Regions from separate parts of the Streptomyces sp. SM18 genome, predicted to be linked through region 4. Evidence: riboswitches for the same ligand, from Rfam matches in the RefSeq annotation. Region 4 holds a riboswitch; each other region holds the start of a gene.

Region 1 (7,327 bases), 1.9 Mb from region 4:
ACATGCTGGCCTTCTGGCTGTTCCTCTTCGGTTCGCTGATCGCCGCGGCCGGCTTCCTCACCCCGCAGGGGGCCGCCGACTTCGGGTGGTTCGCCTACGCCCCGCTGTCCGACGCCACGCACTCCCCGGGCGTCGGCGCCGACATGTGGATCATGGGGGTGGCGCTGTCCGGGTTCGGGTCCATCCTCGGAGCGGTCAACTTCATCACCACCATCATCTGCATGCGCGCTCCCGGCATGACCATGTTCCGGATGCCGATCTTCACCTGGAACGTGCTGCTGACCGCGCTGCTCGTCCTCCTGGTCTTCCCGGTGCTGGCCGCCGCGCTCTTCGCGCTGGAGATGGACCGTAAGTTCGGCTCGCACATCTTCGACCCCGCCAACGGGGGCGCGCTGCTGTGGCAGCACCTCTTCTGGTTCTTCGGCCATCCCGAGGTCTACGTCCTCGCCCTCCCCTTCTTCGGCATCGTCTCCGAGATCGTGCCCGTCTTCTCCCGGAAGCCGATGTTCGGCTACGTCGGTCTCATCGCCGCCACCATGTCCATCGCCGGTCTGTCCGTCACCGTGTGGGCGCACCACATGTACGTCACCGGCGGGGTGCTGCTGCCGTTCTTCGCCTTCATGACCTTCCTGATCGCCGTGCCGACCGGGGTGAAGTTCTTCAACTGGATCGGCACGATGTGGAAGGGCTCCCTGTCCTTCGAGACACCGATGCTCTGGGCCACGGGCTTCCTGGTGACCTTCCTCTTCGGCGGTCTGACCGGCGTCATCCTCGCCTCCCCGCCCCTGGACTTCCACGTCTCCGACTCCTACTTCGTGGTGGCCCACTTCCACTACACGCTCTTCGGGACCGTCGTGTACGCGATGTTCGCCGGATTCCACTTCTGGTGGCCCAAGTTCACCGGCAAGATGCTCGACGAGCGCCTCGGGAAGATCACCTTCTGGGTGCTGACGGCGGGGTTCCACCTCACCTTCCTCGTGCAGCACTGGCTGGGCGCCGAGGGGATGCCCCGCCGGTACGCGGACTACCTCGCGGCCGACGGGTTCACCGCGCTCAACACCATCTCCACGGTGGGTTCGTTCCTGCTGGGCCTGTCGTTCCTGCCCTTCTTCTACAACATCTGGAAGACCTCCCAGTACGCCGAGAAGGTGGAGGTCGACGACCCCTGGGGCTACGGCCGTTCGCTGGAGTGGGCCACCTCGTGTCCTCCTCCCCGGCATAACTTCACGGCGCTTCCCCGGATCCGCAGCGAGTCCCCGGCGTTCGACCTGCACCACCCGGAGATCGCCGCCCTCGACCACGCGGAACTCGACCACGCCGCCGCCCGGCCCTGACCCGCAGGCCCGTACGACCGGCTGCCCTGCCGGCGCCCCCGTCCCCATTTCCCCGTACGACCGATCCGTTCCCGTACGACCGATCCGCCGTCCCGTACGGCCGACCCGAGGAGAGTGCCGTCCGATGTCCCACGGTGTCCTGGCACTGGGAGTCACCGTCGTCTGCCTGGCGGGCAACGTCTGGTATCTGCCCGCCTGCGTCGATCTGCGGGCCGGCGGGGACCGGCCGCATTCCCGGCGGGCGGGAGCCGCCGCCGTCGTGGCCGGCTGGGGGTGCGCCGCCCTCACGGCGCTCCTCCTGCTGACCCCGGTCCCGCTCGTCGCGGTCGCGGGGGTGGCGGCCTCGGGCGCCACCGCCGTGGCCGGACTGGCGATCGGGGCGTGGCTGCTGCGGGGACGGGAGCGGCGCGAGATGGAGGCGTGCATGGCGGCGTTCGGCCACGGACGCGGTCCGGGTCCGCGCCGCTCGCGCGGGCCGCACCGGGAGGCGCACCGGCGGCCGGCCGGGAAGCGCGCCGCGTCCGACCCGGCCGAGCGGGAGCGCTGAGCCGTTCCTGTGCGGGGCGGCCTGCCGGGCGCACCGAGCGGGGCGTGACAACCACGGCCGGCCGGCCCGGCAGCGTACCGCCGGGACCGGCCGGGGCCCGTCAGCCGATCTCGATGAGCAGGTCGCCGGCCTCGACCTGCTGGATCCCGCCGATCGCCAGCCGCCGTACCGTCCCGTCCGCCTGCGCGGTGATCGACGCCTCCATCTTCATCGCCTCGATGGTGGCCACCGTCTGACCGGCTGTCACCGGGGCGCCCTCCTCCACCTGCAACGTCACGACCCCGGCGAACGGGGCCGCGACATGGCGGTCGTTGCCGCGGTCCGCCTTCTCCGCCGCCTTGACCTCGGTCGCCACGGACCTGTCCCGCACCGACACCGGCCTCAACTGCCCGTTGAGCGTGGCCAGTACGCTGCGGTACCCGCGCTCGTCGGCCTCGGACACGGCCTCCAGCTCGATCAGCAGGGTGACACCGGGTTCGAGCGTGACGGTGTGCTCGGTCTCCGTCTCCAGCCCGTACAGGAAGTCCCGCGTCGGCAGGACGGAGGTGTCCCCGTACGCCTCGCGGTGGGCCGTGAACTCCTTGGTGGGGCCGGGGAAGAGGAGCCGGTTCAGGGTCTCGCGCGGTGAGCGTGCCAGCCCCTCCCGGTCCTCGTCCGTCAGCTGCGGCACCCCCGCCTTCGCCGGGCGCCCCTGGAGCGCGCGGGTGCGGAACGGCTCGGGCCACCCGCCGGGCGGGTCACCCAGCTCGCCGCGCAGGAACCCGATCACGGAGTCCGGTACGTCGAACCTGCCGGGATCCGCCTCGAAGTCCGCCGCCCGGACCCCGGCGCCCACCAGGTGCAGCGCCAGGTCACCGACCACCTTCGACGAGGGGGTCACCTTCACCAGGCGGCCCAGCATGCGGTCGGCGGCGGCGTAGCACTCCTCGATGAGTTCGAAGCGGTCGCCCAGGCCGAGCGCGATGGCCTGCTGGCGCAGGTTGGAGAGCTGACCGCCGGGGATCTCGTGGTGGTAGATCCGGCCGGTGGGCGAGGCGAGCCCCGACTCGAAGGGGGCGTACACCTTGCGGGTCGCCTCCCAGTAGGGCTCCAGGTCGCCCACGGCCTGGAGCGAGAGGCCGGTCGCGCGCTCGGTGTGGTCGGTGGCGGCGACCAGCGCCGACAGCGGGGGCTGGCTGGTCGTACCGGCCATCGAGGCGACGGCCGCGTCCACCGCGTCCACCCCCGCGTCGACGGCGGCGATCAGCGTGGCGAGCTGCCCGCCCGCGGTGTCGTGGGTGTGCAGGTGGACCGGCAGGTCGAACCGCTCGCGCAGCGCGGTGACCAGGGTGCGGGCGGCGGGCGGACGCAGCAGCCCGGCCATGTCCTTGACGGCGAGGACATGCGCGCCCGCCTCCACGATCTGCTCGGCGAGCCGGAGGTAGTAGTCCAGGGTGTACAGGGACTCACCGGGGTCGGAGAGGTCGGCGGTGTAGCAGAGGGCGACCTCGGCGACCGAGGTGCCGGTGGCGCGGACGGCGTCGATCGCCGGACGCATCTGGGAGACGTCGTTGAGGGCGTCGAAGATCCGGAAGATGTCCATCCCGGTGGCCGCCGCCTCCGCGACGAACGCCTCGGTGACCTCGGTGGGGTAGGGCGTGTACCCGACCGTGTTGCGGCCACGCAGCAGCATCTGCGTACAGATGTTGGGGACCGCCTCCCGGATCGCCGCCAGCCGCTCCCACGGGTCCTCGGCGAGGAAGCGCAGCGCCACGTCGTACGTGGCGCCTCCCCAGCACTCGACGCTGAGCAGCTCCGGGGCGGTCCGGGCGACGTGCGGCGCGACGGCCAGCAGATCGCAGGTACGGACCCGGGTCGCCAGCAGCGACTGGTGCGCGTCGCGGAACGTGGTGTCGGTGACGGCGACGGCCGACCGGGCGCGCAGTTCGGCGGCGAAGGCCTCCGGGCCGAGGGCCGCCAGGCGTTGCCGGGATCCGGCCGGAGGGGTCCCGGGCGGCAGGGCGGGCAGTTTGTCCGCGGGGTCGATGACGGCCGGCCGCGGACCGTACGGCCGGTTGACGGTGGTCTCGGCCAGGTAGCTGAGCATGCGGCTGCCCCGGTCGGCCGACGGACGGGCCCGGATCAGCTCCGGGTGCTCGTCGATGAAGGAGGTCGTGATGTGCCCGGCCCGGAAGTCGGGGTGGTCGAGCACGGCCCCCAGGAACGGCAGGTTGGTGGCGACCCCGCGGATGCGGAACTCCGCGACGGCCCGCCGTGCCCGCCGTGCCGCGTTGGCGAAGTCGTGCCCGTGGCAGGTGAGTTTCACCAGCATCGAGTCGAAGTGGGCGGAGACCTCGGCGCCGGTGTGGACCGTGCCGCCGTCCAGCCGGACACCGGGCCCGCCGGGGGAGCGGTAGGCGGAGATGGTGCCGGTGTCGGGCCGGAAGCCGTTGGCCGGGTCCTCGGTGGTGATGCGGCACTGGAGGGCGGTGCCGGTCAGCGTGATGTCGTCCTGGGTCAGCCGCAGTTCGGGCAGGGTCATGCCGGCGGCGACGCGCAGTTGCGCGATCACCAGGTCGCGTCCGGTGACCTGCTCGGTCACGGTGTGCTCGACCTGGATGCGCGGGTTCATCTCGATGAAGACGTGGTTGCCGCGCTCGTCGACGAGGAACTCGACGGTGCCCGCGTTCACGTAGCCGATGTGGCGCGCGAAGGCGACGGCGTCCGCGCAGATCCGCGCCCGCAGCTCCGGGTCCAGGTTCGGGGCGGGCGCGATCTCGACGACCTTCTGGTGGCGCCGCTGCATCGAGCAGTCCCGCTCGTAGAGGTGGACGACGTCGCCCTCGGCGTCGGCGAGGCTGTACCTCGATGTGGCGCGGGTTGATCACCGCCTGTTCGAGGAAGACCGTCGCGTCGCCGAACGCGGAGCGCGCCTCACGCATCGCCGCGTCGATCGCCTCGCGCAGCTCCCCGGCCTCGGCGACCCGGCGCATGCCGCGTCCGCCGCCCCCGGCGACGGCCTTGACGAACACCGGGAAGCCGATGTCGGCGGAGGCCGCGACGAGCGTGTCGACGTCCTCGGACGGCTGGGAGGACCTGAGCACCGGCACGCCCGCCTCGCGCGCGGCCGCGACCGCGCGGGACTTGTTGCCGGTCAGGTTCAGCACGGCCGCGGGCGGCCCGACGAACGTGATCCCGGCCTCGGAGCAGGCGGCCGCGAGGTCCGGGTTCTCCGACATGAAGCCGTATCCCGGGTAGACGGCGTCGGCGCCCGCCTTCCGGGCCGCCCTGATCACCTCGTCCACCGAGAGGTAGGCCCGCACGGGGTGTCCGGGGTCGCCGATCTGGTACGCCTCGTCGGCCTTGGCCCGGTGCAGGGAGTTGCGGTCCTCGTACGGGTACACGGCGACGGTGGAGATCCCGAGCTCGAACGCCGCGCGGAACGCGCGGATCGCGATCTCTCCCCGGTTGGCGACCAATACCTTCTCGAACATCGGACTCCCCAGCTCGTGTCACAGGCGCGCGGTCAACAGGACGGGCGGCGACGTCGCACGGGATGCGTGGCTCGGCATCCGCGGTGGTCACGTGGTGGCGATGGCGTCCGGGCGGTGTTCTTCGGGCCCGGAGCGTTCGACACCGTACCGGAGTCCTTCCCGGAGATCGCCGGTGCGAGACGATGGCCTGCGTCACGTCCGCCGGCGGGTGGCGGAGGACCGGGGAGGGGGGGAGTGGGGGCGTCCTCAGGCGGGCTGTACGCCCGCCAGCCGCCCGTCCCGCGCCCGGGTGCTCCGGCGCCCGTCCCGTGCCCCGGTGTCGTGCCGCCCCTCAGTGCAGCTTCCAGGTGAGCTTGCCGCCGCCCACCCACCGGACCGAGGCCGGGTCGTCCAGGTCGTCGATCCGGATCCCGGCGGCCGTGGCGAGGACCACCACATCCGTCATCCCGAACGCGACCCCGGTGATCTCTCCGTCGATCTCCACGAGACGGAACGGCGGATCACCCGGCTCGACGGGCAGAACGGTGATCCGCGGCTGGTTGAGGTGGGGGCTCTGGCTCTCGGTCATGCGGGACCGGTTCCACCAACGCGACCGCTCTATGCCTGTACAGCCATCAGTGAACCGTATGCCCGTTTTAATCATTTAAGTGTTATTCGTTGTGTTATTGGATGGGTGACGCCGTTCCGGGTCGCGCTGTGGCTCGGGGTGTGCAAATCGCCCGTATCGGACGCAGTGACCAGGGTCACCCTGGCGCGACGCGGACGTCCGGGAGGGGGTCGCGGTTCCCTTCTGTGCCGGAGAAGTTGGCGCGGCCGTGTGCGCCCGGTTACACGAATTCCTGTGAATTGATCATGCGGATGAATTGTGATCACGAATTTCGGGCTTGTTCCTTTCGGCATTTCTCGCCTACGGTCACCCTCACTCCGGATGGAACGCCGAATCCTGCCGCCGTCCGGGAACCCGACCACATCTCGTACGGCAGGAGCGGGGGACCCAGGTAAGTGCCGATCCGGTATCCGGAGCGGCTCGGGGTGAAGCCGCAGTCATCTGCGGCCGGGCATCTCCAGCTCGAACCCGACAGCTCACTTCGTAGGCGACGGAGAGGAATTCAGCATGCCCGCAATGGCCAATCACCGTCGTTCCAAGCGCAGTTCACTCACTCGCGGTGTCATAGCCGTGACCACGGGTGGAGCCGCTCTCGCCCTTCCCGTGATCGGCGCCACCGGTGCCTTCGCCGCCCCGGCCCAGCCGGCCGCGGCCGAAAAGGCGGCGGTCTCGGCCCCGGTGTCCGGCAAGACGATCTCCGGAAAGGACTCGGAGACCACCACGTATTCCGTGATCTTGGGTGATTCCCTTGCCAAGATCGCCCGCGACCATTCCGTGAGCGGTGGCTGGGAGCAGCTGTACAAGGACAACCGAAAGGTCGTCGGCGGTAATCCCGACCTCATTCACCCGGGCCTGAAGCTCACCGTCGCGTCCGCGGCGAACAAGGCCGCCGGGACCGAGAACAAGGCGGCGGACACCTCCGCGTCCGAGGCCTCGGATTCCGCGGTCCGCACGGAGAGCGCCGGCAACGAGGTCGTCGCGCAGGGCACCCCCGTCGCCGCGGTCGAGGCCGCTCCGGTCGCGTACACCAACGACCTGGACGGCTGGATCAAGGAGTCGCTGGCGGTCATGGCCGAGCACGGCATCCCCGGCACCTACGAGGGCATCCACCGCAACATCATGCGTGAGTCCTCCGGCAACCCGCTGGCCATCAACAACTGGGACATCAACGCGATCAACGGCGTCCCGTCGAAGGGCCTGCTCCAGGTCATCGACCCGACCTTCCAGGCCTACCACGTGCCCGGTACGTCGATGGACAGCTACGACCCGGTCGCCAACATCACGGCCGCGTGCAACTACGCCGCCGACCGCTACGGCTCGATCGACAACGTCTTCGGGGCGTACTGAGTCGTCACCGCCCGAGGGT
Region 2 (7,327 bases), 2.9 Mb from region 4:
CGGCTTCCTGCGGGAGGCCCAGGAACTGCTGCACCAGCACAAGGCGCTGCTCATCGCCGACGAGGTGCAGACCGGCCTCGGCCGCACCGGCGACTTCTACGCGTACCAGCACGAGGAGGGCGTCGAACCCGACCTGGTCTGCGTGGCCAAGGCGCTCTCCGGCGGGTACGTCCCGGTCGGCGCGACCCTCGGCAAGGAGTCGGTCTTCAAACGCGTCTACTCCTCCATGGACCGCGTCCTCGTCCACTCGGCCAGCTTCGGTTCCAACGCCCAGGCCATGGCCGCGGGACTCGCGGTGCTCGCCGTGATGGAGGACGAGGAGACCGTCGCCAACGCCCGCCGCACCGGGGACCTGCTGCGCGAACGGCTCGCGGGGCTCGTGGACCGCTACGAGCTGCTGCACGAGGTGCGCGGCCGGGGGCTGATGATCGGGATCGAGTTCGGCCGGCCCTCGTCACTGAAGCTCCGGAGCCGGTGGGCGATGCTCCAGGCCGCGCGCAAGGGACTGTTCGCGCAGATGGTCGTCGTACCGCTGTTGCGGAAGCACCGGATCCTGACCCAGGTCTCCGGGGACCACCTGGAAGTGATCAAGCTGATTCCGCCCCTGGTCATCGGTGAGGCGGAGGTGGAGCGGTTCGTCACGGCCTTCACGGCCGTCATGGACGACGCGCACAGCGGAGGCGGGCTGATGTGGGACTTCGGCCGGACCCTGGTGAAGCAGGCCGTCGCCAACCGCTGAACGGGGGCGTGGGGCGCTGTCGGAGAGGCCCTGCCGGACCGGCCGGCCGCCCTCGGGAAGGCCGGCCGCCCTCGGCGGGGCGGCTCGGCCAGCATTCTTGCCTCTCAGGTAAGGAATTTGCCTGGGAGGAAAGATCCTGGCTCAATAGGGGGTATGAACCACCCTGAAGGAGCGGTGACCGACGAGGTGCCGGGCGTCGCGCCCCGCCTGCGGGACCTGCGGCGCGACCGGGGCCTCACCCTGGAGACGGCCGCCGGCCGGGCGGGACTCTCGCCGGCGCACCTCTCCCGGCTGGAGACGGGCCGCAGACAGCCCTCGCTGCCGATGCTGCTGGGCCTCGCCCGGATCTACGGTACGACGGTCTCCGCGCTTCTCGGTGAGGTACCGCCCGAACGTGACGCGATCGTCCGTGGCGGTCCCCTTGGCGCGAGCGAGGCGGACGGGTGGCGCTACCGGCAGGCGGGCGGGTCGGGGCGCGCGATGCAAGCCCTGCGCGTGCGTGTGCCGTACGGCACGGAGGGCGACCTCGTGCGGGTCCATCCGGGCGAGGAATGGCTGTACGTCCTGGAAGGCCGCCTCAGGGTCGCCCTGGGGGAGACGCTGCACGATCTCGGCCCCGGGGACAGCGCGCACTTCGACTCGCTGACCCCGCACCGGATCGCCTCGCTCGACCGGTCCGGCGCCCAGCTGCTCTTCGTCCACACGCTGCTGCAGAGCTCCGCCGCCGAGCTGTGCCTGGGCAACGGGATCCATCGGCTCTGAAGCCGCCCCCGCCGCCCCCGCGCACTCCTCGCCGGGCTCCCCTCCACCTCCTTCGCCATCCTCCTTCGTCATCCTCCGGCCCGTGCGGGCGGAAGAGAGGACTGTCATGTCCGATTCCGAGAACTACGACCCGCTGACTCCGTACCGGCCGGACAAGAAGGAGACGCAGGAGCGGCGGATGCCGCGCGGCGTCGTCATCCGGCTCTTCGCCTACCTGGTGGCCGGACACGTCATCGCCGCGTTCCTCTACATCCTGTTCACCGTCGCCGGGGAAGGCTGACGGGGCCGCCGGGGCCGCCGGGGCCCGCTGGAGCCGGGGCGGCCGGTCCGGTGGGAACGCCGGGCGGGCGGCGGTCGCTCGGGCGGTGCCGGTGCGTTCCGTAGGCCGGCCGGCCGTACGCCCCGCGTCTGGCCGGCCGGTGTGTCCTGCTATGCCCTGAGGCCTCAGGGGCCTGAGATCCTTGGGGTCCGTGCTCCGCGGTCGGTTCGCTGGGGCCCGTGCGCTGGGGCCCGGGTGAGATGTCAGGCGTCCTCGACCAGGTGCTCGCGCAGCTTCTCGCGGGTTTCGGGGGCGAGGCGCAGCCCCTCGGTCAGATAGCGGTCCGTGCTGCCCCAGCTCTCCTCGATCGTGGTGAAGGCCGCGGCGAGGTACTCGGCACGCGCGCCAAAGAGCGGGTTGAGCAGTTCCATCACCTCGTCCGACATGCCGGCCGCCGAGGTGTCGCTGCGCTGCACCTTGTAGCGGCGGTGCGCGTCGTTGGACTTGAGGTAGTCGGCCTCGATGGCCTCCTTCCCGACGCCGACGGCGAGCAGTGCGACCGCGATCGAGAGTCCGGCACGGTCCTTCCCCGCGGCGCAGTGCATCAGCGCGGGCACACTGTCCTCGGCCAGCGCGTGCAGCACCCGGCTGTGCTCGGCGGTGCGGTCGGTGATGATCGACCGGTAGGAGGCGATCATGCGCTCCGTCCCCTTGCCGCCCGCCAGGATCGAACGCAGCTGCTCGATGTTCCCGTCGCGCACCAGCCGCCAGAACTCGGCGCCGTCCGCCGGGTCGGAGAGCGGGATGCTGACATTCCGGACGCCGGGCAGCTCCACGTCGTATCCGTCGAGCTTGTGGTCGGCCGCGTTACGGAAGTCGAAGACGGTGTGCAGGCCGAGGCCGGACAGGAACACGGTGTCGGCCTCGGAGGCGTGGGCCAGGTGGCCGCTGCGGTAGAGGCGCCCGAATCGCACCCTGCGCCCGTCCAGGGTGGGGAGCCCGCCCACGTCACGGAAGTTGCGGACACCGGTCAGCTCGGTGTCGGTCGACGGAACCTCTGGCAGCTGCGTCACAAGCACTCCTGGGGTGTCGGGTGTCGGCGCCGCTCGCCGACGAGAGCACGCTGGCGACCCTACGACATGGGTTCATCAGGCAATCGTTTCGGTCGCCCGGCGAGGGGCGACGATGAGGCCGTGTCCGTATTGGAGCATTTGAAATAACATGCCCCATTTGCTTGGCGGATGGTGGCGGTCAGGTGAGCGGGATCATATCCGTGACGGTGTGTGGCGGAGAGCGTGGCGGCGCTTCCGTACGTCGTGCGGAAAGCCAAGATCCGTAATCCACGGAGTGTGACGGGAATTCCGGCACGGAATTGAATGATGGATTCCGGGGTACGGCCGGTGGCTTGTTCCCGGCCTCCCGGCTCGCTTACGGTCACCGTCAATCCGGACGGAACGCCTAATCCTGCCGCCGCCCGGAATCCGCACCGACCCACGTGTGGCAGGAGCGGGGGAACCAGGTAAGTCGCCGACCGGAGTCATCCGGAACGGCTCGGGGTCAAGTCGCGTCCCACGCGGCCGGGCATCTCCAGTCCGAACCCGACAGCTCACCTCGCAGGCGCCGGAGAGGAAATCCCCATGCCCGCAAAGGGTAAGCACCGCCGTACGACGTCCGGTCCGATAGCCCGTGGCGTCCTCGCCGCGGGAGCCGGCGGCGCCGTCCTGGCCCTTCCGCTGTTCGGCGCCACCGGCGCCCACGCGGCGGAGCCGTCAGCGCCGACCGCCGGGTCCGCGACCACCGCGGCCGGTGCGTCCACCGCCCCGGCCGCCAAGAAGGCCAGTGCCCCGAAGACCTACTCCGTGGTCTCCGGCGACTACCTGTCGAAGATCGCGGCCGACCAGAAGCTCAAGGGCGGCTGGCAGAAGCTGTACCAGGACAACAAGGACGTCGTCGGCGACAACCCGAGCCTGATCTTCCCGGGTATGAAGCTGACCCTCGGCGCCAAGGCGTCCGGCGCGGCCACCCAGACCGCTCCGTCCGAAGCCGCTCCCTCGAAGGCCGCTCCCTCGAAGTCCGCCGCGTCCGAGGCCGCCCCGAAGACGGAGGCCGCCCCGAAGACTTCGGTCCCGGCCCAGAACACGGCCGCCGAGTCGTCCGCGCCGGCGTCCGCCTCCGAGAGCTCCGAGAGCGACAGCTCCGGCTGGACCACCCCCGTGGCCTCCGCCAACGTCACCACCCAGTACCACGCCTCCGGTGCCAGCTGGTCCAGCGGTTACCACACGGGCTCCGACTTCCAGGCCGCCTCGGGCACCAGCGTCCGGGCCATCGGTCCGGGCACCGTGGTCTCGGCCGGGTGGAGCGGTGCGTACGGCAACGAGGTCGTCATCCAGCACAGCGACGGCATGTACTCCCAGTACGCCCACCTGTCCTCGCTCGGCGTCTCGGCCGGCCAGACCGTGACCGGCGGTCAGCAGATCGGCCTCTCGGGCTCCACCGGCAACTCCACCGGTCCGCACCTCCACTTCGAGGTCCGCACCGGCCCGAGCTACGGCTCGGACGTCGACCCGATCGCCTACCTGCGTTCGCACGGCGTCTCCGTCTGACGCGGCCGGGCGGCCACGGCGGTTCTCCCTCCTGATTCGCCCGGAACGGAGGGGCGGTACGCGGTCGCGTACCGCCCCTCCGCTTATTCCAGCTTTACCAAAACCTGACCGGGTGGTCTTTCTCACCACCCGTCAACCCTTTATTACGGTCGCGTAGGTCACATTCAACGGGGCAAGATATGTGCTCGTGGCAGACGATTCGAGAAACAGACAGCACGGCAGCATCGGGTCGTACGCGGCGATAGGCGACAGCTTCACCGAGGGGGTCGGCGATCCCGGCCCCGACGGGACGTTCGTCGGCTGGGCGGACCGTTTCGCGGTCCTCCTCGCGGACCAGCTCCCCGACTCCGAGGGAGCGACGGGCCCGGCGGGCGAAGCGCACGGGCATTTCCGGTACGCCAATCTCGCCGTACGCGGACGCCTCCTCGACCAGATCGTCGAGGAGCAGGTCCCCCGCGCCAAGGAGCTGGCACCGGATCTGGTGAGCTTCTGCGCGGGCGGCAACGACATCATCCGGCCCGGCACCGACCCCGACGACGTGGCCGAACGCTTCGAGCGGGCGGTCGCGGACCTGGCGGGCTCGGTCGGCACGGTCATGGTCACCACCGGCTTCGACACCCGGGGTGTCCCGGTCCTCCGGCACCTGCGCGGCAAGATCGCCACGTACACCGCCCACGTCCGGGCCATCGCCGACCGCTACGACTGCCCGGTGCTGGACCTGTGGTCCCTGCGTTCCGTACAGGACCGGCGGGCCTGGGACGGCGACCGGCTGCACCTCTCGCCCGAGGGGCACACCCGGGTGGCGCTGCGGGCCGCGCAGGTCCTCGGTATCGAGGTGCCCGCCGATCCCGACCAGGCCTGGCCGCCGCAGGCACACCGCGGGGCGCTGGAAGTGCGGCGCGACGACATCCACTGGGCGCGTGAATACCTGGTGCCGTGGATCGGCCGGAGGCTGCGCGGAGAGTCCTCCGGAGACCACGTCGAAGCCAAGCGGCCGGACCTGCTGCCCCTTTGAGGCCTCAGCCGGTCCTCAGCCGGTCCTCAGCCGGTGACGAGAGGCAGCGGCCGCCGGTGAGGCGCCCGGCCGTCCGGCCCGTCCGGAGTGGGTGCCCGCACCGGGCGGGCGGGTATGCGCTCCAGCACCCCTCCGGCGAACACGTCGTACAACGGCAGGGATTCCAGGTGCACATAGCCGATGTGGCAGTCGCACACCGCGAGCGGGCAGCCGCGCGGGCCCAGTGAGCTCCGGTAGCCGCCGTCGTAGAGGTTGCCGAGCTCGGTCCGGACGAAGTGGCAGCGGCGCACCGTGCCGTCACCGTCGACCGAGATCACCGACTCACCGGTCCGGCACGGCAGTCCCGCCGAGGTGTGCGGATGCCTGCTGTAGGGGAACAGCGGGTCCAGCGCGGTCCATCGGTCCGCCTCCGCGTCCGTGTAGGTGTGGCCCTCGGCCGCGTTGACCCAGAGGTACACCTCGGGCGGCAGCGCGGCCCGGAGCCGTCGGGCCTCCTCCAGGTGGCTCTCCAGGCCCACCACTCCGACGCTGAAGCGCACCCCCAGCTCCGACAGCTCCCGGCACCGTCCCAGGAACCGCTCGTACGGGGTCTGGCCCGGGTGGTAGGTGCACCACAGGGCGACCTTGTCCCGGTCGGCGTCGGCCAGCCATCCGGTGCGGCAGCTCAGGTTGGTCTGGATGGCGACCCGGCGGATGTGCGGCAGCCGCGACAGCTCGACCAGCGCCCGTCGGTACCAGGACCGCACGAGACCCTCGCCCCACGGGGTGAACAGCACCGAGAGCCGGTCGCCGGTCTGCGCGCCGGCCCAGCCGGTGAAGCGCTCCAGGGCGGCGCGGTCCGCCCGCAGTTGCTCACCGCTGTCCCGGCGCTTGGCGAACGGACAGTACGGGCAGTCGTAGTCGCAGGACGCCAGCGGACCGCGGTACAGGACGGTCAGGTCGATGCACTCGGCGGCGCCGGAGACGGTCGGGCCGAGGCCGGTGCCGGGGGCCGTCGCGCCGGGGCTGGTGCCGGTGGCCGGCGGACCGCTTCCCGTGCGGGTGCCGGTGGTGGGCGGGTCGGTGCTCATCGGGGTGCTCACTTCGCCTCGTACGCGGACATCGCGGCCCGTACCGCGGGGGAGAACAGCTCCGGGCCCAGCGCGTCGGAGTGCGCCAGACCTTCGGGTGACAGCCGCAGCCGGCCCGGTGCCGCGGACCCGTCCAGCCAGCCGCGGGCCGCGAAGCGGTCCAGCTCGGCGGGGAAGTCGGCGTGCGGATCCGTGCCGAACCGCTCGCGGTACCCGGCCCGCTCCAGTCCCTCGGCCTGGAGCAGCGACTGCAACAGGTGGCGCCTGCGCGCCTCGTCACCGGTGACGTACCTGCCGACCTCCGCCCGGGAGAAGTCCTCGGTGGCCGTGAAGTCGTCGATGATGCCGCGGATCTCCCGCATCTCCACCGCGTAGTCGAAGGAGTAGTGCAGCGAGGAGGTGTACGAACGCGCGCCGCAGCCGAGCCCGATCATGCCGTCGGTCTGGCAGGCGTAGTCGTCGGGGCCGGTCTGCGGGGCCTCCTTGAGACGGAACATGCGCATCGACACCTGTTCGTAGCCGTGGGCGAGCAGATGGTCGCGCCCTGCCCGGTACAACCGCAGCCGCTGCTCGTCCCAGGCCGAGTCCGGGGCGTCCCCGTCGGTCCGGTGCCGGCCCAGACCCGTCAACGGGCGGACGTAGAGGGGGTAGAGGTAGAGCTCCTCCGGGCGCCAGGCCAGGGCGGCGTCCAGCGAGAAGCGCCAGCTCTCCTCCGTCTGCCCGTCGATGCCGTAGATCAGGTCGATGTTGAGGACGGGGACGCGGGCGTCGCGGATCCGGCCCAGTGCGGCCTCCACCTCCGCACGGTGCTGCGGACGGACGGCCGCCCGTGCCTCGGCGTCCACGAAGCTCTGGACACCGATGCTGACGCGGGTCGTG
Region 3 (7,327 bases), 570 kb from region 4:
TTGTCGTCGTCGCATACCGCCGGGTACAGTCGCGGCCACTGCTCCCCCTGGGATCCCCCCACCGGACCCCAGCACAGGTCCTGCTGCCGAGGCGAGAGAGAAGTTGGTGAACGACCAGCACCCCCACGCCGGGTATGCCGGATACGACAGCGGCACCACCGGCAGCTACACCACCGATCCGCTCTTCGGAACGCTCCCGGGCCACGGCGACAGCCACGACGACAGTCACAGCACGACGTACGGCAGCGGCTTCAGCGCCGCGTACGGCACACCGGACACCCCGTACGGCGGCTACGGCGACACCACGGGATCGGGGCAACAGCCGCACCCCACCGGCCAGTACGACACCGGCACGCACCACTCCGGCCAGTGGGACAGCGGCCAGTGGGACACCGGGGCCCACCAGCAGGCCGCCCCGTACGAGAGTTACGCCGCCCAAGGCCACCCGCAGCCCCAGCAGAGCTACGACACCACCGCCATCTGGATGCCCGACGTGGGCCTCCCCACCCAGACGGCCACCCCCGACGCGACGGGCCAGTGGGACACCAGCGGCTGGAACACCGCCCCCGCCGACCCGTGGGGCAGCGGGGACACCGGCGCCTTCCCCACCGCCACGTTCGCGGACACGGCGTACGCCACGGGCACGTACACGGCACCGGCCTTCGCCGCGGACGCCTTCGACTCCTCCGCGTACGCGCCGGCCGACACCGGGGCCTGGGACGCCACCGCCTGGAACACCGGCGACACGCCCGAGACCGCGCCATACGCCACCGAACAGACGTCGTATCCGTCGTACGAACACCGGGGCGACTCCCACCAGCCGTACGAAACGGCCGAGTTCAGCACCCACGACTACGCCCGCGAGGCCACCGGACCGCAGACTTCGGCCTCCTCCGCCGGCCCCTCCCCCGCCGACCCCTCGTCCATGACCGGACACGAGTCGTTCACGGACGAACCGTTCACGGACGGGCCGTTCACGAACGCGCGGGGCGAGCACGAGTCCGCCGGGGAGTCGGCCGGGGAGCCCGCCGGTATCCACGACGCGGTCACCGAGCTGGCCGAGGTCATCGAGGTACCCGCGGCCCGTGTCCCCTCCCCCTCGGCCCCGGTGGGGCGTTCGGTCCAGCGCGGGGGCGGCCGCGGACGGCGCCGGACCCCCGCGAAGCGTTCCGCCCTGCTCACCGTCGCCGTGCCCTCCGCCTGTGTGATGAGCGTCGCGGGTATCGCCGCCGCCTCCGTGAGCGGCGTGACGGACGCGGACGAGAAGAAGGACGACACCACGTCCATGGCGGCCGCCGACACCGTCAAGCCGGCCGTCGCCAACAACAAGCTCGACACACAGCTCGCCAACCTCAGTGCCGACGCCGAGAACTTCGCGGACCGCGCCAGCCGCACCCAGGAGCGCATCGACCTGAAGGAGCGTCAGGCCGCGGAGAAGAAGAAGCGGGAGGAGGAGGCCGCCCGCCGTGAGGCGCTGCGCCCCAAGTTCATGCTCCCGGTGAAGCAGCACGGGCTCAGCGCGTCGTACGGCCAGGCGGGCGTGAACTGGATGTCCGTCCACACCGGCATCGACTTCCCCGTCTCGTACGGCACCCCCGTGATGGCGGCGACCGACGGCACCGTGCGCACCCAGTACAACAGCGCCTACGGGAACATGGCGATCGTCACCGCGGCCGACGGCACGGAGACCTGGTACTGCCACCTCAGCACCACCAAGATCCGGGCCGGTTCGGTCAAGGCGGGCGACGTCATCGCCTACTCCGGAAGCTCCGGCAACTCCACCGGCCCGCACCTCCACTTCGAGGTACGCCCCGGTGGCGGCGCGGCGATCGACCCGACGCCCTGGCTCCGCAGCCACGGCGTCAACCCCAACTGAGGCACCGCGAAGTCACCCCCGACTGAGGCATCGCGCGAACGGAAGGGCGGGGGCACCGGCGGTCCGCCGGTGCCCCCGCCCTTAGCCCGTCAGAGCTTCTCGACCGGCGCGTACCGCAGGAGCAGCTTCTTCGGCCGCTCGTCACCGAAGTCGACCGTGGCCTTGGCCTGGTCACCGAAGCCCTCGACCGCCGTCACGGTGCCCAGCCCGAACTGGTCGTGCGTGACCCGGTCCCCCGCCACCAGGGTGACGACCGGCTTCTCCGACGCGCGCCGGGTCGCGAACCCGGACGGGCCGGACTTCGAGCGGGACGAGGACAGCGACGAGGTGATGCCCGAGGTGGGTCCCGCCGGGGCCGCCATCGGGCCCTTGCGCTTCCACTCCAGGTGCTGGTCCGGGATCTCCTCCAGGAACCGGGACGGCGGGTTGTACGAGGGCTGGCCCCAGGCGCTCCGCATCGCCGCCCGCGTCAGGTACAGCCGCTCGCGGGCGCGCGTGATGCCGACGTAGGCGAGCCGGCGCTCCTCCTCCAGCTCCTTGACCTGGCCCAGCGCGCGCATGTGCGGGAAGACGCCGTCCTCCATGCCGGTCAGGAAGACCACGGGGAACTCCAGGCCCTTCGCGGTGTGCAGCGTCATCAGCGTGATGACTCCGGTCCCGTCCGCGTCCTCGTCGGGGATCTGGTCGGAGTCGGCGACGAGCGCGACCTTCTCCAGGAACTCCGCGAGCGTGCCCGAGCCCTCCTCCTCGGCCCGGTCCTGCTCGAACTCCAGGGCCACGGCGGCGAGTTCCTGAAGGTTCTCGACGCGGGTCTCGTCCTGCGGGTCGGTGGACGTCTGGAGTTCGGCGAGATAGCCCGTGCGCTCCAGGACGGCCTCCAGGACGACCGCGGGGCCGGCGCCCGACTCCACGATCGTGCGGAGCTCCTCCATCAGCGTGTTGAACCGCTTCACGGCGTTGGCCGAGCGGGCCGCCATGCCGTACGCCTCGTCCACGCGGCGCAGCGCCTGCGGGAAGGAGATCTTCTCGCGCATCGACAGGGCGTCGATCATCGCCTCGGCCCGGTCCCCGATGCCGCGCTTGGGCACGTTGAGAATGCGGCGCAGCGGGACGGTGTCCTCGGGGTTGGCGAGGACCCGCAGATAGGCCAGGACGTCCCTGACCTCCTTGCGCTCGTAGAAGCGGACGCCGCCGACGACCTTGTACGGCAGGCCGACCCGGATGAAGATCTCTTCGAAGACACGGGACTGGGCGTTCGTCCGGTAGAAGACCGCGACGTCGCCGGCCTTCGCCTCCCCGGCGTCCGTCAGCCGGTCGATCTCCTCGGCGACGAACTGCGCCTCGTCGTGCTCGGTGTCGGCCACGTACCCGGTGATCCGGGTGCCGGCGCCGGCCTTCGTCCAGAGGTTCTTGGGGCGGCGGCTCTCGTTGCGCTCGATGACGGCGTTGGCCGCGGACAGGATCGTCTGCGTGGAGCGGTAGTTCTGCTCCAGCATGATCGTCGTGGCGTCCGGGTAGTCCTCCTCGAACTGGAGGATGTTGCGGATCGTCGCGCCCCGGAAGGCGTAGATCGACTGGTCCGCGTCACCGACGACACACAGCTCACCGGGGGCGTCGGCCTCTCCGGACGGGCCGACCAGCTCGCGCACCAGGGTGTACTGGGCGTGGTTGGTGTCCTGGTACTCGTCGACCAGGACGTGCCGGAAGCGGCGGCGGTAGTGCTCGGCGACATCGGGGAACGCCTGGAGCAGGTGCACCGTCGTCATGATGATGTCGTCGAAGTCGAGGGCGTTGGCCTCGCGCAGCCGTGCCTGGTAGAGCGCGTACGCCTGGGCCAGCGTCTTCTCGAAACCGTCCGACGCCTGCCCGGCGAACGTCTCCTCGTCGATCAGCTCGTTCTTGAGGTTGGAGACCTTCGCGGTGAACGACTTCGGCGGGTAGCGCTTCGGGTCGAGGTCCAGGTCGCGGCAGACCAGGGCCATCAGGCGCTTGGAGTCGGCCGCGTCGTAGATGGAGAACGACGAGGTGAAGCCGAGGAGCTTGGACTCGCGGCGCAGGATCCGCACGCAGGCGCTGTGGAACGTCATGACCCACATGGCGTTGGCGCGCGGGCCGACGAGCTCCTCGACGCGCTCCTTCATCTCGCCGGCGGCCTTGTTGGTGAAGGTGATCGCGAGGATCTGCCCCGGATGCACCCCTCGCTCGGCCAGCAGGTGGGCGATCCGGTGGGTCAGCACCCGGGTCTTCCCGGAGCCGGCACCGGCCACGATGAGCAGGGGGGAACCGGCGTGCACGACGGCGGCGCGCTGCTCGGTGTTCAGCCCGTCCAGCAGGGCGGCGGAGTCGATGACGGGCCGCGGGGCGCCGTCGCGGTAGTGCGTCTCGCGCGGCGGCGGAGGGGTGTCGAAGACATCGCCGAAGAGGCCCTCCGGCACCGCTTCGGGTGCCTGCTCCTCGGGAGGCGGCGGGGGGCCGTCGTCCGCCTGCTGGAGGCCGGCCAGGAAACTGTCGTCAAAGAGGCTGCTCATCGCCTCACGAGTCTAGGCCGACCCACCGACACTACGGAGCGGCATCGGCAGGATGACCCCAACCGGTCACCCACGGCGACGACCAGCATGCGGACCGTACGATTCCGGGGCCGCGAACAGGGCCGGCGACCGCCGTACGGGAAAGGTCACGAAAACGTATCGGGCATATCGAACATCAACCTTCACAGGGACACCACGGTTGGCTAGCGTGCTCGGTCAGGTGACCCGTTCCCCCTCTGAGGCGAACCACGCCACGCGGGCGCCTCCGCCGAATCCGTCCTCCCTCGCGGGAGACCGGAACCGGGGACCCACACGCAGCACCGGGGTGAATCGGTCCGGCCCCATGGGACCGTAGGGCAGCCTTCCGTTCCGCCCGAACCCGACAGCTAACCCGGTAGGCGGTCCACGGAAGGAGATGCCGGCCTTGGCATCGCATCGCAAACCGCGCACCCGCCTGCGCGCCACCACCCCCGCCGTCGGCCTCACCACGGCCGCGCTCGCCTCCGTGACCCTGCTCTCCACGCAGACCGCGACGGCCGCCCCCGCGAAACCGGCACCCACCATCGAGGAAGTGCAGAAGAAGGTCGACGGCCTGTTCCGGCAGGCGGGCACCGCGACGCAGAAGTACAACGAGGCCAAGTCCGCCTCCGCGAAGCAGCGCGACGAGGTGGACGCCCTGCTCAAGGCCGCCGCCGAGCGTGCCGACAAGCTCAACGAGACGCGGCGTGAGCTGGGCCGCTACGCGACGGCGCAGTACCGCGGGGGCTCGATCGCCCCCACGGCCACCTTCTTCCTGGCGGACGACCCGCAGTCGTACTTCGACCAGGACCAGTTGATGAGCCGGATGACCAGCCGGCAGCAGAAGGCGGTCGCCGACTTCCGTACCCAGCAGCGCGAGGCGGCCGCCAAGCGGGTCGAGGCGACGAAGAGCCTCCAGACGCTCACCGAGTCCCAGGCGGAACTGCGCACCAGCAAGCAGGAGGTCCAGGAGAAGCTGTCCGAGGCGCGCTCCCTGCTGTCGAAGCTGACCGCCGAGGAGAAGGCACGCCTCGCGGAGCTGGAGCGGAAGAAGGAGGCGGAGGCGAAGCGGAAGGCCGAGGAACTGGCCCGCCAGCAGGCCGCCGCGAAGGCCGAGGCCGACCGCGCCGCCAAGGAGGCGGCCGCCGGCCAGGGCACCGGCTCGGGCACCGGCTCCGGTACGGGCACGGGGACCGGGACCGGCGGCACCGGCTCGGACGCCGGCTACGCGTCGAAGGCCGAGAAGGTCCTGGCGTTCGCCCGCGCCCAGATCGGCAAGCCGTACGTCTGGGGGGCGACGGGCCCCTCCTCGTACGACTGCTCCGGGCTCACCCAGGCCGCGTGGAAGGAGGCGGGGGTCACCCTGCCCCGCACCACGTGGGACCAGGTCAAGGTCGGAACCCGGGTCGCCACGGCGGACCTGCAACCGGGTGACCTGGTCTTCTTCTACGACGACATCAGCCACGTGGGCATCTATAAGGGCGACGGGATGATGATCCACGCGCCGAAGCCGGGAGCGAACGTCCGCGAGGAGTCGATCTACTACATGCCCATCTACGGGAGCGTGCGCCCGGCGTGACCCGGAGCACGGTTGTAGGGCCGCATTTGAGTTGACCGTTTCTCATCGTTCTGTCCGTGGCTTGTCCGATGGGACAGGGCGATGAGAAGTCCACTCTCACGGGTGGTGTTGGATTCTGTACCCGCTTGTCGCCGCATGGCCGGTGGGCCGTGTTGGGAAGCCTCGGCCGGGGCTGTGATCAATACCCCGCTGGCTTCGTACACCGGGCGGTGGTCATGGCGGTTCCTGTTGAGGTGCGCTATCGGCAGGCGGATGGCGAGTTCGTACAGACGACGCTGGACCGGGTGATCGTCGCAGAGGTGGCAGCCGGGCTGCCGGTGCGGGAATTCCGCTGGTACAAGGGGCGGCGGCATTACTCGGGGTGGTATCACGCGACAACGGGTGACCGTCTGGTTGCTTACGAGAGCCGTCTGGAACTGGCCCGGATCCTGCTGGCGGACTTCGCCCGGGACGTGGGAGGTATCGCCGCTCAGCCTTTCCAGCTGACCGGGGAGGACGGCGTCCGAAGCCGTCGGCACGTTCCGGATCTGTTGCTGACGCACGCTGACGGATTGGTGACGGTGGTTGACGTCAAGCCGCCGGAGCGGGCAAAGGAGACGAAGTTCGTCGAGCAGTTCGCCTGGATGCGCGAGCTGTGCTCACTGCGGGGTTGGGCCTTCGAAGTATGGGTGGGGGCCGACCCGGTCCTCGTGGAGAACGTCCGGTTCCTGGCCGGCTACCGACGGCAGCAGGTCATCGAGTCACGTTTACTGCCAGAGGTGTTGGCGGCAGCGCAAGGACAGCGATGCGTCGGCGGCATTGAGAAGGCGCTGATCGGGCGGCACTCTGGCGACCTGGTCCGGCCGGCCTTGTTACATCTGGTGTGGTCCGGCGCTCTGGCGGCGGATCTTTCACGTCCCTTGAGCACGCACACATCAGTCTGGCTCGCCGAGGAGGCGGGCCGATGAGCGGCAAGGCGGTAACGGTTTTCCCTGGTTCCCGGCTGATCTACTGCGGCGACCTGGTCGAGGTGGTGGAGTTCGATCACCGCGGGGTGACCATCCGCAATACGAGGACCGGCGAGTTCACCGCACTCTCGGTGGGACGTCTCGCGGCGCATACCCAGACGGAAAGCAATGGATTGCCGGACTCTACTGAGGGCGCCGGGCTGTTGCTGGCGTCGCTGACCCGGCCGCAGCGCCCAGGACCTGTTCAGTCGCTGCATCGTCGGGCTGCGGGTGACGGCGGTTTCCACCAAGGCTGTGGATGTCGCGGGAGTGCTGTTCGAGGCGATCGCTCCCCCTCCGGACGGCGCTGGCCAGCAGGTGCTCGGTCCCTATCACGGCG
Region 4 (7,327 bases):
GGTGCAGTATCGGGGTGGGAGGTGGCGTGATGGTGACGCACGCGGCGTACGACTGCGACGTGCTGGTGGTCGGGGGTGGGATCGTCGGGCTGTCGAGCGCGTACGCGCTCACGCGCACCGCGCCCGGCACCCGGGTCACGGTGCTGGAGAAGGAGCCCGGCCCGGCCGCCCGGACCGGGCCCGGCGGCGGGGTGGTCCACACCGGTATCCAGCACGCCCCGGGCTCGCTCCAGGCGCGCTGGACGGTGCGGGGCGCCGCCGAGCTGGCCGCGTTCTGCGCGGAGCACGGCATCGCGCACCGGGTCACCGGCAAGCTGATCGTGGCGACGGCCGGCGGCGAGCTGCCCCGGCTGCACGGCCTGGTGCAGCGCGGCCGGGCCCACGGGCTGCCGGTGCGGGAGCTGGGACCCGCCCAGATCACGGAGTACGAGCCGGGGGTGCGCGGCCTGGCCGCGATCCGCGTCGGCACGGGCGGGGTGTGCGACTTCGCCTCGGTCACCGCCCGTCTCACCGCCGAGGTGACCGCCGCCGGCGGTCGCGTCCGGTACGGCGCGGAGGTCGTCGCCGTCGACCGGCGCCCCTGGGGCATCGCGGTGCGGACGTCGGACGGCCGGGTGGTGCGGGCCCGCACCCTGGTCAACTGCGCCGGGCCGTCCAGCGACCGGATCGCCCGCCTCACCGGGGACACCCCGGGCGTGCGGACCGTGCTGCTGCGCGAGGCGTCCTACGAGCTGGCGGCGCCCGACCCGGTGCGCGCCCTGGTGCACCAGGTCCCGGACCCGGCCTGGCGCCACCCCGGGGCCCGGCTCACCCGGGGCCTCGACGGCACCGTCCGGGTCGGCCCGGCCACGGTGCCCGCACGGGCCGACACGGGATACGCCCGCCCTGCCGCACGCCTGCGCGAACCGGCCTCCGTCCTGGGCGGCCCCGGCTCCTGGCGGACCGCCCTGCGGCACCGGCGGCACGACGCGGACGAGGCGCACGGTTCGCTGTCCCGGAGGGCCGTCGCGCGGGCCGTCGCGAGGCTGCTGCCCGGGGTGAGCGAGGACGACCTGCGTCCGTCCCCCTCCGGCGTCCGGACCCAGGCGCTCCTGCGGGACGGCACCCCGGTGGACGACTTCCTGCTGCGGGACGCCCCGCACGCCGTCCATGTGCTGCACGCCCCGCCGACCGCCGCCACCGCCTCGCTGCCCCTGGGGAGGGAGGTGGCACGGCGGGCCCTGCTGCGGGCACACGCGACGGGGTGGAAGCCGCCGGCCGTAGAATCGGGTCATTGTGTCTGAGCCTGTGAACCCCACCCCCACGACGCCCGGTGCCCCGACCGGCCCGGTGACCGGCCTCGCCGCCGGGCGGGCGCCGGCAGCCGGTGCCGGACCGGCCCTCGACGTCACCACCGCCGTGGCCGACGCCGCGCTCCGCTCGGACGAGGAGGCCCGTCGCGAGGCCTCCTTCGAGCGGCAGCGCAGGCTCCGCCAGGAGCCGCGCTTCCCGGGCGGACCGGCCGCCGACCCGGCGGGCTCGCACCACGAGCGCCGCATCCGCAGCTTCCAGCCGCGCCGCAGCCGGGTGACCACCGGGCAGGAGGAGGCCCTCCAGCGGCTCTGGCCCGTCTGGGGCCTGGACATCGACGGCCGCCGCGTCCTCGACCTCCCCACACTCTTCGACGGTCTCCCGGTGGTCCTGGAGATCGGCTTCGGCATGGGTGAGGCCACCGCGCGGATGGCGGCCGACGACCCGTCCACCGGCATCCTCGCCGTCGACGTGCACACCCCCGGTCAGGGCAACCTCCTCGCCCTCGCGGAGCGCGCGGGCGTGACCAACGTCCGGGTGGCCAACGGCGACGCGATCATCCTGCTCCGCGAGATGCTGGAGCCCGCGGCGCTGGACGGGCTCCGGGTGTACTTCCCCGACCCGTGGCCCAAGACCCGGCACCACAAGCGACGGCTGATCCAGCCCGAGTTCCTCGACCTGGTGGCGCGGCGGCTGAAGCCCGGCGCGACGGTCCACTGCGCCACGGACTGGGAGCCCTACGCGGAACAGATGCTGGACGTCCTCACCGCGCACCCCCTCTTCGAGAACACCCGCCCGGACGGCGGCTTCGCGCCGCGTCCCGCGTTCCGGCCGCTGACCCGCTTCGAGGGGCAGGGACTGGACAAGGGGCATGTCGTCCACGACGTGCTGTTCACCCGCGTCGAGGACGGACCGGGACCGTCGCCGACCGGCCACTGACCGCCGCTCCCGCCGTCGCGCCGTGGCCCGTTGTCGGTCCCTCTCGCTAGGGTCGTCGGGTGTACGAGGCGTCCGCGCAACACCAGCAGCCGGCCGTCCCGGTCCTCGGGGAGCAGCGGCTCGACGAGTTCCTGGGCGCCGTCCCCGGGCAGGGCCACTGGCGTTACCGGCCCCGCGGCCTCGGCATGGTCTGGCGCAGCAAGGCGTTCCGGGCCGGCGCGGTCGTCACCGCGCTCGCGCTCTGCGGTCTGGTGATCCTGGCCCTGGTGCGCGAACAGACCGGCACCGAGGGCTTCCTGGTGGGGCTGGGCCTGGCCGTGCTGCCGGTGCCGCTGCTGATGGCGGCGTTCCGCTGGCTCGACCGGGTCGATCCGGGCCCCTGGCGGAACCTGCTGTTCGCGTTCGCCTGGGGCGCGTGCGCCGCCGCGCTGGTGGCGATCGTCGCCAACACCTTCGCGACCCGCTGGATAGCCACGGCCACCGCCGACGCGGCGAGCGCCGACACTCTGGGGGCCACGGTGATCGCCCCGGTCGTCGAGGAGAGCGCGAAGGCCGCCGCCGTCCTGCTGATCTTCCTGTTCCGGGGGAGGGAGTTCGGCTCCCTGGTCCACGGCGTCGTGGTCGCCGGGTTCACCGCCACCGGCTTCGCCTTCACCGAGAACATCCTCTACCTGGGCAACGCCTTCGGCGAGGACCAGCAGTTGGGGACGACGGGCCTCGCGTCGGCGACCGCCGGGACGTTCTTCGTCCGTGCCGTGATGTCCCCGTTCGCCCACCCGCTGTTCACGGTGCTCACCGGCATCGGTTTCGGTCTCGCCGCGCTCGGCGGGCGGCGCCACCGGGTGCGCCGGGTCCTGCTCCCGCTGCTCGGCCTGGTCCTCGCCATGGGCATGCACGCCGCGTGGAACGGCGCGTCGGCGCTCGGCGGCCTCGGCTTCTACGCGGTGTACGGGGCGTTCATGGTGCCGTGCTTCGTCCTGGTGACCTGGCTGGCGATCTGGTCCCGGCAGCGCGAGCTGCGTACGCTCGCCGCCGAACTCCCGGTGTACGCGGCGGCCGGCTGGCTGACTCCGGCGGAACCGCTCGCCCTGGCGTCCATGCGGGCCCGGAGCGCCGCCCGTGACGTGGCCCGGCGCTGGAACGGCCACCCTGACCCGGCCCGGGGCGCCTGGGCGGCACGTGCCGTCGCCGAGTACGAGTCGTTCGCGACCTCGCTGGCCGTGTTGCGCCGCCGGGCCCGCCACGGCGGGGCGGAAGGGGACTTCGCCGCGCGGGAACGGGAGTTGCTGCACCACCTGTGGCAGCGCCGGGACGTCGCGGGCCCCGCCCTGACGTACGCGGCCCAGGTGACGGGCCGGATCCGCCGCCCCGGACCGCCGGCGCCACCGCCCGTACCCCCGCACCTGCCCCGGCAGTTCCCGTACGGCCACACCGCGCCGGTGCGGCCCGGCGGGCCCGTCCCCGCGCCGCACCGGCACTACGGCGGCCACAACCCGTATCTGCACCCGGACGGCCCGGCCCCGGACGCCACCGGTACACGGCCCGGCTGAGGGCCGTACCGCGTGGCGGGTGCCGGGGCGGGCCCGCGTTGATGACGCGGGCCCGTTCCGGGCCGGCTGTCTCAGGCGGAGGCCTCGGTCAGCCGGGTCATCTGGTCGTCCGTCAGCCGCAGGTTCGCGACCGCCAGCAGCGCGGGCAGCTGCCCGACCGTGCGGGCGGAGGCGATCGGGGCGACGACCGTGGGGCGGGCGGCGAGCCAGGCCAGTGCGACGGTGGCGATCTCGGCCTCCTGCTCCCGCGCCACCGCGTCGAGCGCCGCGAGGACCGCGCGCCCGCGCTCCGTCTCCAGGTGGGCGGCGGCGCTGCCCGCCCGCGCGCTCTCCACCTCGGTGCCCGGACGGTACTTTCCGGTCAGGAAGCCGGAGGCGAGGGCGAAGTACGGGACGGCGGCGAGCCCGGCGTCGGCCGCGGTGTCCAGCAGCGCGCCCTCGTAGGTGTCGCGGGAGACGAGGTTGTAGTGCGGCTGGAGCGCCACGTAGCGGGCCAGGCCCTCGCGCTCGGAGAAGTCCAGGGAGGCCTTCAGCCGCTCGGGGCTGATGTTGGAAGCGGCGATCTCCCGGACGTGTCCCGCCTTCACCAGCTCGTCGAGGGCGGTGACGATGTCCTCGACCGGGACGCTCTCGTCGTCGAAGTGCGTGTAGTAGAGATCGATGTGGTCGGTGCCGAGCCGCCGCAGCGACGCCTCGGCCGCCTTCTTGACGTTGTCGGGCGAGAGCCCCTTGTACGCGGGGTGGCCCCCGACCTTGGTGGCGACGACCACGTCGTCGCGGCGGCCGCGCGACTTCAGCCACGCGCCGATGAGGGTCTCCGACTCGCCGCCCTCGTTGCCCGGGATCCAGGAGGAGTACGAGTCGGCGGTGTCGACGAAGTTGCCGCCGGCCGCGGTGTACGCGTCGAGGACGGCGAAGGAGGCGGCCTCGTCGGCGGTCCAGCCGAAGACGTTGCCGCCGAGGGCGAGCGGGAAGACCTGGAGGCTCGAAGCGCCGAGTGCGCGATAGGACGTCATGCCGGAGGTCAACAGGGCGGCGGAAGTCACTATTCCGCTCGTACCGCCGATCGTGTCAGACGTCTGTGCCGGACCTTCCGTGTCAGACGTCCGTGTCAGGAAGGCCGGACCGGAGACGGCGCGGACCGGCAGCCCTGGCGTCGGGGGGTGAGCGTCAGGGCTGCCGGGGTTTCAGAAGCACCGGAGGGGTGCCCGGGGTACGCCGCTGGACCGCCGCGGCACGGCGCGGCACGCCGGTCCACCGTCGCGGCTGGGCGGCGCGCGCCGGTGGACCGGCGTCGGGGCTCAGACCGTCAGGCCCTTGCTGCGGAGCCAGCTCATCGGGTCGATGCCGGAGCCGTCCGCGGTGTGGACCTCCAGGTGGAGGTGAGGGCCCGTCACGTTGCCCGTGGCGCCGACCCGGCCGATGGTGTCGCCGGTGTTGACCCGCTGGCCCGCCGTCACGTCCATCGAGGACTGGTGGCAGTACCAGATCTCGGTGCCGTCGTCGAGCTCCAGCACCGTGCGGTAGCCGTACGAACCGGACCAGCCGGCCGACTTGACCGTCCCGCCGTGCACGGCCTTGACCGGGGTACCGGTGGGAGCGGCGAAGTCGAGCCCGGTGTGCTGGCCGGAGGACCACAGCGATCCGGCCTGGCCGAAGGTCGAGGTGATCGTGTACGAGGAGGTGGGGAGGGAGTAGCTGGCGGCCAGCTTGGCGAGGCGCTCGGCCTCCGCCTTCGCCTTCGCCGCTTCCTCCGCCGCCTTCTTCTCCGCCGCGGCCTTGGCCTCGGCCGCACTCTGCTGCTTCGCGGCTTCCTTCGCGGCCTGTTCGGCCGCCGCCGACTCCTCCGCGGCCCTGGCCTCGGCCTCGGCACCGGACTGCTGCTGCTCGGCCTGCTGGAGGATGCGGGCGCGCAGCGCCTCACCGGCGTCGGTGGCGCCCTGCTCGGCCTCCGTGGCGGTGATGCCGGCGCTGGTCAGCGGGGCGGACGCGGTGACGGCTGTCGTGTCGTCCGCGTCGGAACCGCCGGACATGAACGCGCCCACACCGGGAAGGGATGAGGGATCGGGAAGATTGTCCTTGACGGAATCGGGAAGGGAGATGGAGACCGGCGGCTTGCCCTGCGCGGTGGCCATGCCTCCCGCGCCGACGGCCGCGATGACGCCGACACCGAGGACGGTGGAGCTACGGGCGAGACCGCGCTGCTTGGCCACGCGATGCCTGCCGCGAACGGGCCGGAGGGAATCCTCGGTGGGATTCCATTCTCCCCGCGTCGTGTTCTCGTCACCGAAGGCCGCGGGCCTGAAGGGGGACGAGGTCTCGGGGGCAGGCTGATTCGACGCCACGTGGGCGCACTCCTTTCCTTCCTTCTCGCCTACCGGGTTAGCTGACGGGTTCGGAGCAGGAAGGTCTCCTACGGACCCCTGACGTCTCTCACGAGACACAGGTGTCCGATTCACCCCATGTAGGTGGTTCCCCGGTTCCCTTGCGGAATTCGGCGCTCGCGCACGGTGCCGCCTCTTGCGACGACTGGGACGACCGCGCTGCGTTATCGAACGTTAATAGACACCGGGGTCCGATTCCAAGCCGTTCCCACTGATCGTTCACGACTTCGGGCGGGACTTATCAGCAGGAATCGGGGTCAAGCGGGCGCCTGGAGCGCCTCGTGCCCGGTCGTCAGTTTCTGACGGTTCGTCAAATGTTATGCGGAGCGGGTTCTCGTGATCACGGACGGTCGCGACCGCTCATCCGCCGTCCCGCCCCGCGACGCTCACGGTCTCCGCGGGCCCTGTCGGCCCGTGTCGGGCCGTCCGACGGCGAGCAGCGCCATGTCGTCCGTCGTCCGGCCCCCGGTGTGCAGCCGGACGTCGTCGGTCAGCGCGGAGAGCAACTCCTCGGGCCCCGGGAAGGTCCGGCCGCGCAGCCGTCCCGCCGGGTCGTAGAAGACACCGCGCGCGTTCCGCGCCTCCGACAGGCCGTCCGTGTAGACGAGCAGCGTCGCCCCGGCGGGCATCGGCCACTCGTCGGACCGGTCCGGCCACATGTCCAGGCCCATGCCGATCGGCAGCGCGGGCACAGCCGGTGCCAGCACCTGGAGCTCTCCCCCGCCGTGCAGCAGGATCGGCTCGGGGTGCCCCCGGTTGACGATCCGCAGGACGTCCGACCCGACCGGGATCTCGGCGAGGACGGCGGTGACGAACCCCTCCACGGAGTCCAGTCCGCCCCGCCGCACCCCCTCACGGGCCAGCGCCCGTTCCAGCCGCTGCGCCACCCCTTCCAGGGAGGACTCCTGCTCGGCCGCCTCCCGGAAGGCCCCGATCACCACGGCCACCGCCCCCACGGCCTCCAGCCCCTTGCCCCGCACGTCCCCGACGACCAGCCGCACCCCGTGCGGTGTGTCCACGATGGCGAAGAGGTCGCCGCCGACGAACTCGTCGGCCTGCGCCGCCTCGTAGCGGGCCGCGACCATCAGGCCGCCGATCCGGTCGTCCGGTGTGGGCAGCACCGCCCGCATCGCCGTCTCCGCGATGACCCGGGCCGAGGCCAAC

The links. A riboswitch is a leader RNA that binds a small molecule or an ion and turns the genes downstream of it on or off. The one in region 4 is predicted to bind cyclic di-AMP.
Region 1: linked by a shared signal. The riboswitch ahead of B9S64_RS26000 (transglycosylase SLT domain-containing protein) and the one ahead of B9S64_RS17650 (M23 family metallopeptidase) in region 4 are both predicted to bind cyclic di-AMP.
Region 2: linked by a shared signal. The riboswitch ahead of B9S64_RS30085 (M23 family metallopeptidase) and the one ahead of B9S64_RS17650 (M23 family metallopeptidase) in region 4 are both predicted to bind cyclic di-AMP.
Region 3: linked by a shared signal. The riboswitch ahead of B9S64_RS20435 (C40 family peptidase) and the one ahead of B9S64_RS17650 (M23 family metallopeptidase) in region 4 are both predicted to bind cyclic di-AMP.

What each region holds. Positions count from the first base shown of each region.
Region 1 covers NZ_CP029342.1:5,798,531-5,805,857, forward strand. The annotation lists gene ctaD (cytochrome c oxidase subunit I) at 1-1,334, shown strand, start outside; gene B9S64_RS25985 (hypothetical protein) at 1,459-1,881, shown strand; partial or broken gene B9S64_RS25990 (pyruvate carboxylase) at 1,982-5,354, opposite strand; gene B9S64_RS25995 (hypothetical protein) at 5,686-5,922, opposite strand; cyclic di-AMP (ydaO/yuaA leader) riboswitch at 6,279-6,464, shown strand; gene B9S64_RS26000 (transglycosylase SLT domain-containing protein) at 6,469-7,308, shown strand.
Region 2 covers NZ_CP029342.1:6,776,826-6,784,152, forward strand. The annotation lists gene B9S64_RS30070 (aspartate aminotransferase family protein) at 1-739, shown strand, start outside; gene B9S64_RS30075 (helix-turn-helix domain-containing protein) at 893-1,501, shown strand; gene B9S64_RS34655 (DUF6126 family protein) at 1,608-1,781, shown strand; gene B9S64_RS30080 (tyrosine-protein phosphatase) at 2,024-2,833, opposite strand; cyclic di-AMP (ydaO/yuaA leader) riboswitch at 3,235-3,393, shown strand; gene B9S64_RS30085 (M23 family metallopeptidase) at 3,398-4,363, shown strand; gene B9S64_RS30090 (SGNH/GDSL hydrolase family protein) at 4,551-5,378, shown strand; gene B9S64_RS30095 (STM4011 family radical SAM protein) at 5,405-6,322, opposite strand; gene B9S64_RS30100 (STM4012 family radical SAM protein) at 6,457-7,327, opposite strand, start outside.
Region 3 covers NZ_CP029342.1:4,482,908-4,490,234, reverse strand. The annotation lists gene B9S64_RS20445 (M23 family metallopeptidase) at 107-1,876, shown strand; gene pcrA (DNA helicase PcrA) at 1,966-4,404, opposite strand; cyclic di-AMP (ydaO/yuaA leader) riboswitch at 4,661-4,821, shown strand; gene B9S64_RS20435 (C40 family peptidase) at 4,820-6,001, shown strand; gene B9S64_RS20430 (TnsA-like heteromeric transposase endonuclease subunit) at 6,217-6,948, shown strand; gene B9S64_RS20425 (Mu transposase C-terminal domain-containing protein) at 7,219-7,327, shown strand, end outside.
Region 4 covers NZ_CP029342.1:3,911,368-3,918,694, reverse strand. The annotation lists gene lhgO (L-2-hydroxyglutarate oxidase) at 30-1,283, shown strand; gene trmB (tRNA (guanosine(46)-N7)-methyltransferase TrmB) at 1,288-2,229, shown strand; gene B9S64_RS17660 (PrsW family intramembrane metalloprotease) at 2,289-3,779, shown strand; gene B9S64_RS17655 (aldo/keto reductase) at 3,851-4,795, opposite strand; gene B9S64_RS17650 (M23 family metallopeptidase) at 5,081-6,124, opposite strand; cyclic di-AMP (ydaO/yuaA leader) riboswitch at 6,136-6,289, opposite strand; gene B9S64_RS17645 (PP2C family protein-serine/threonine phosphatase) at 6,550-7,327, opposite strand, start outside.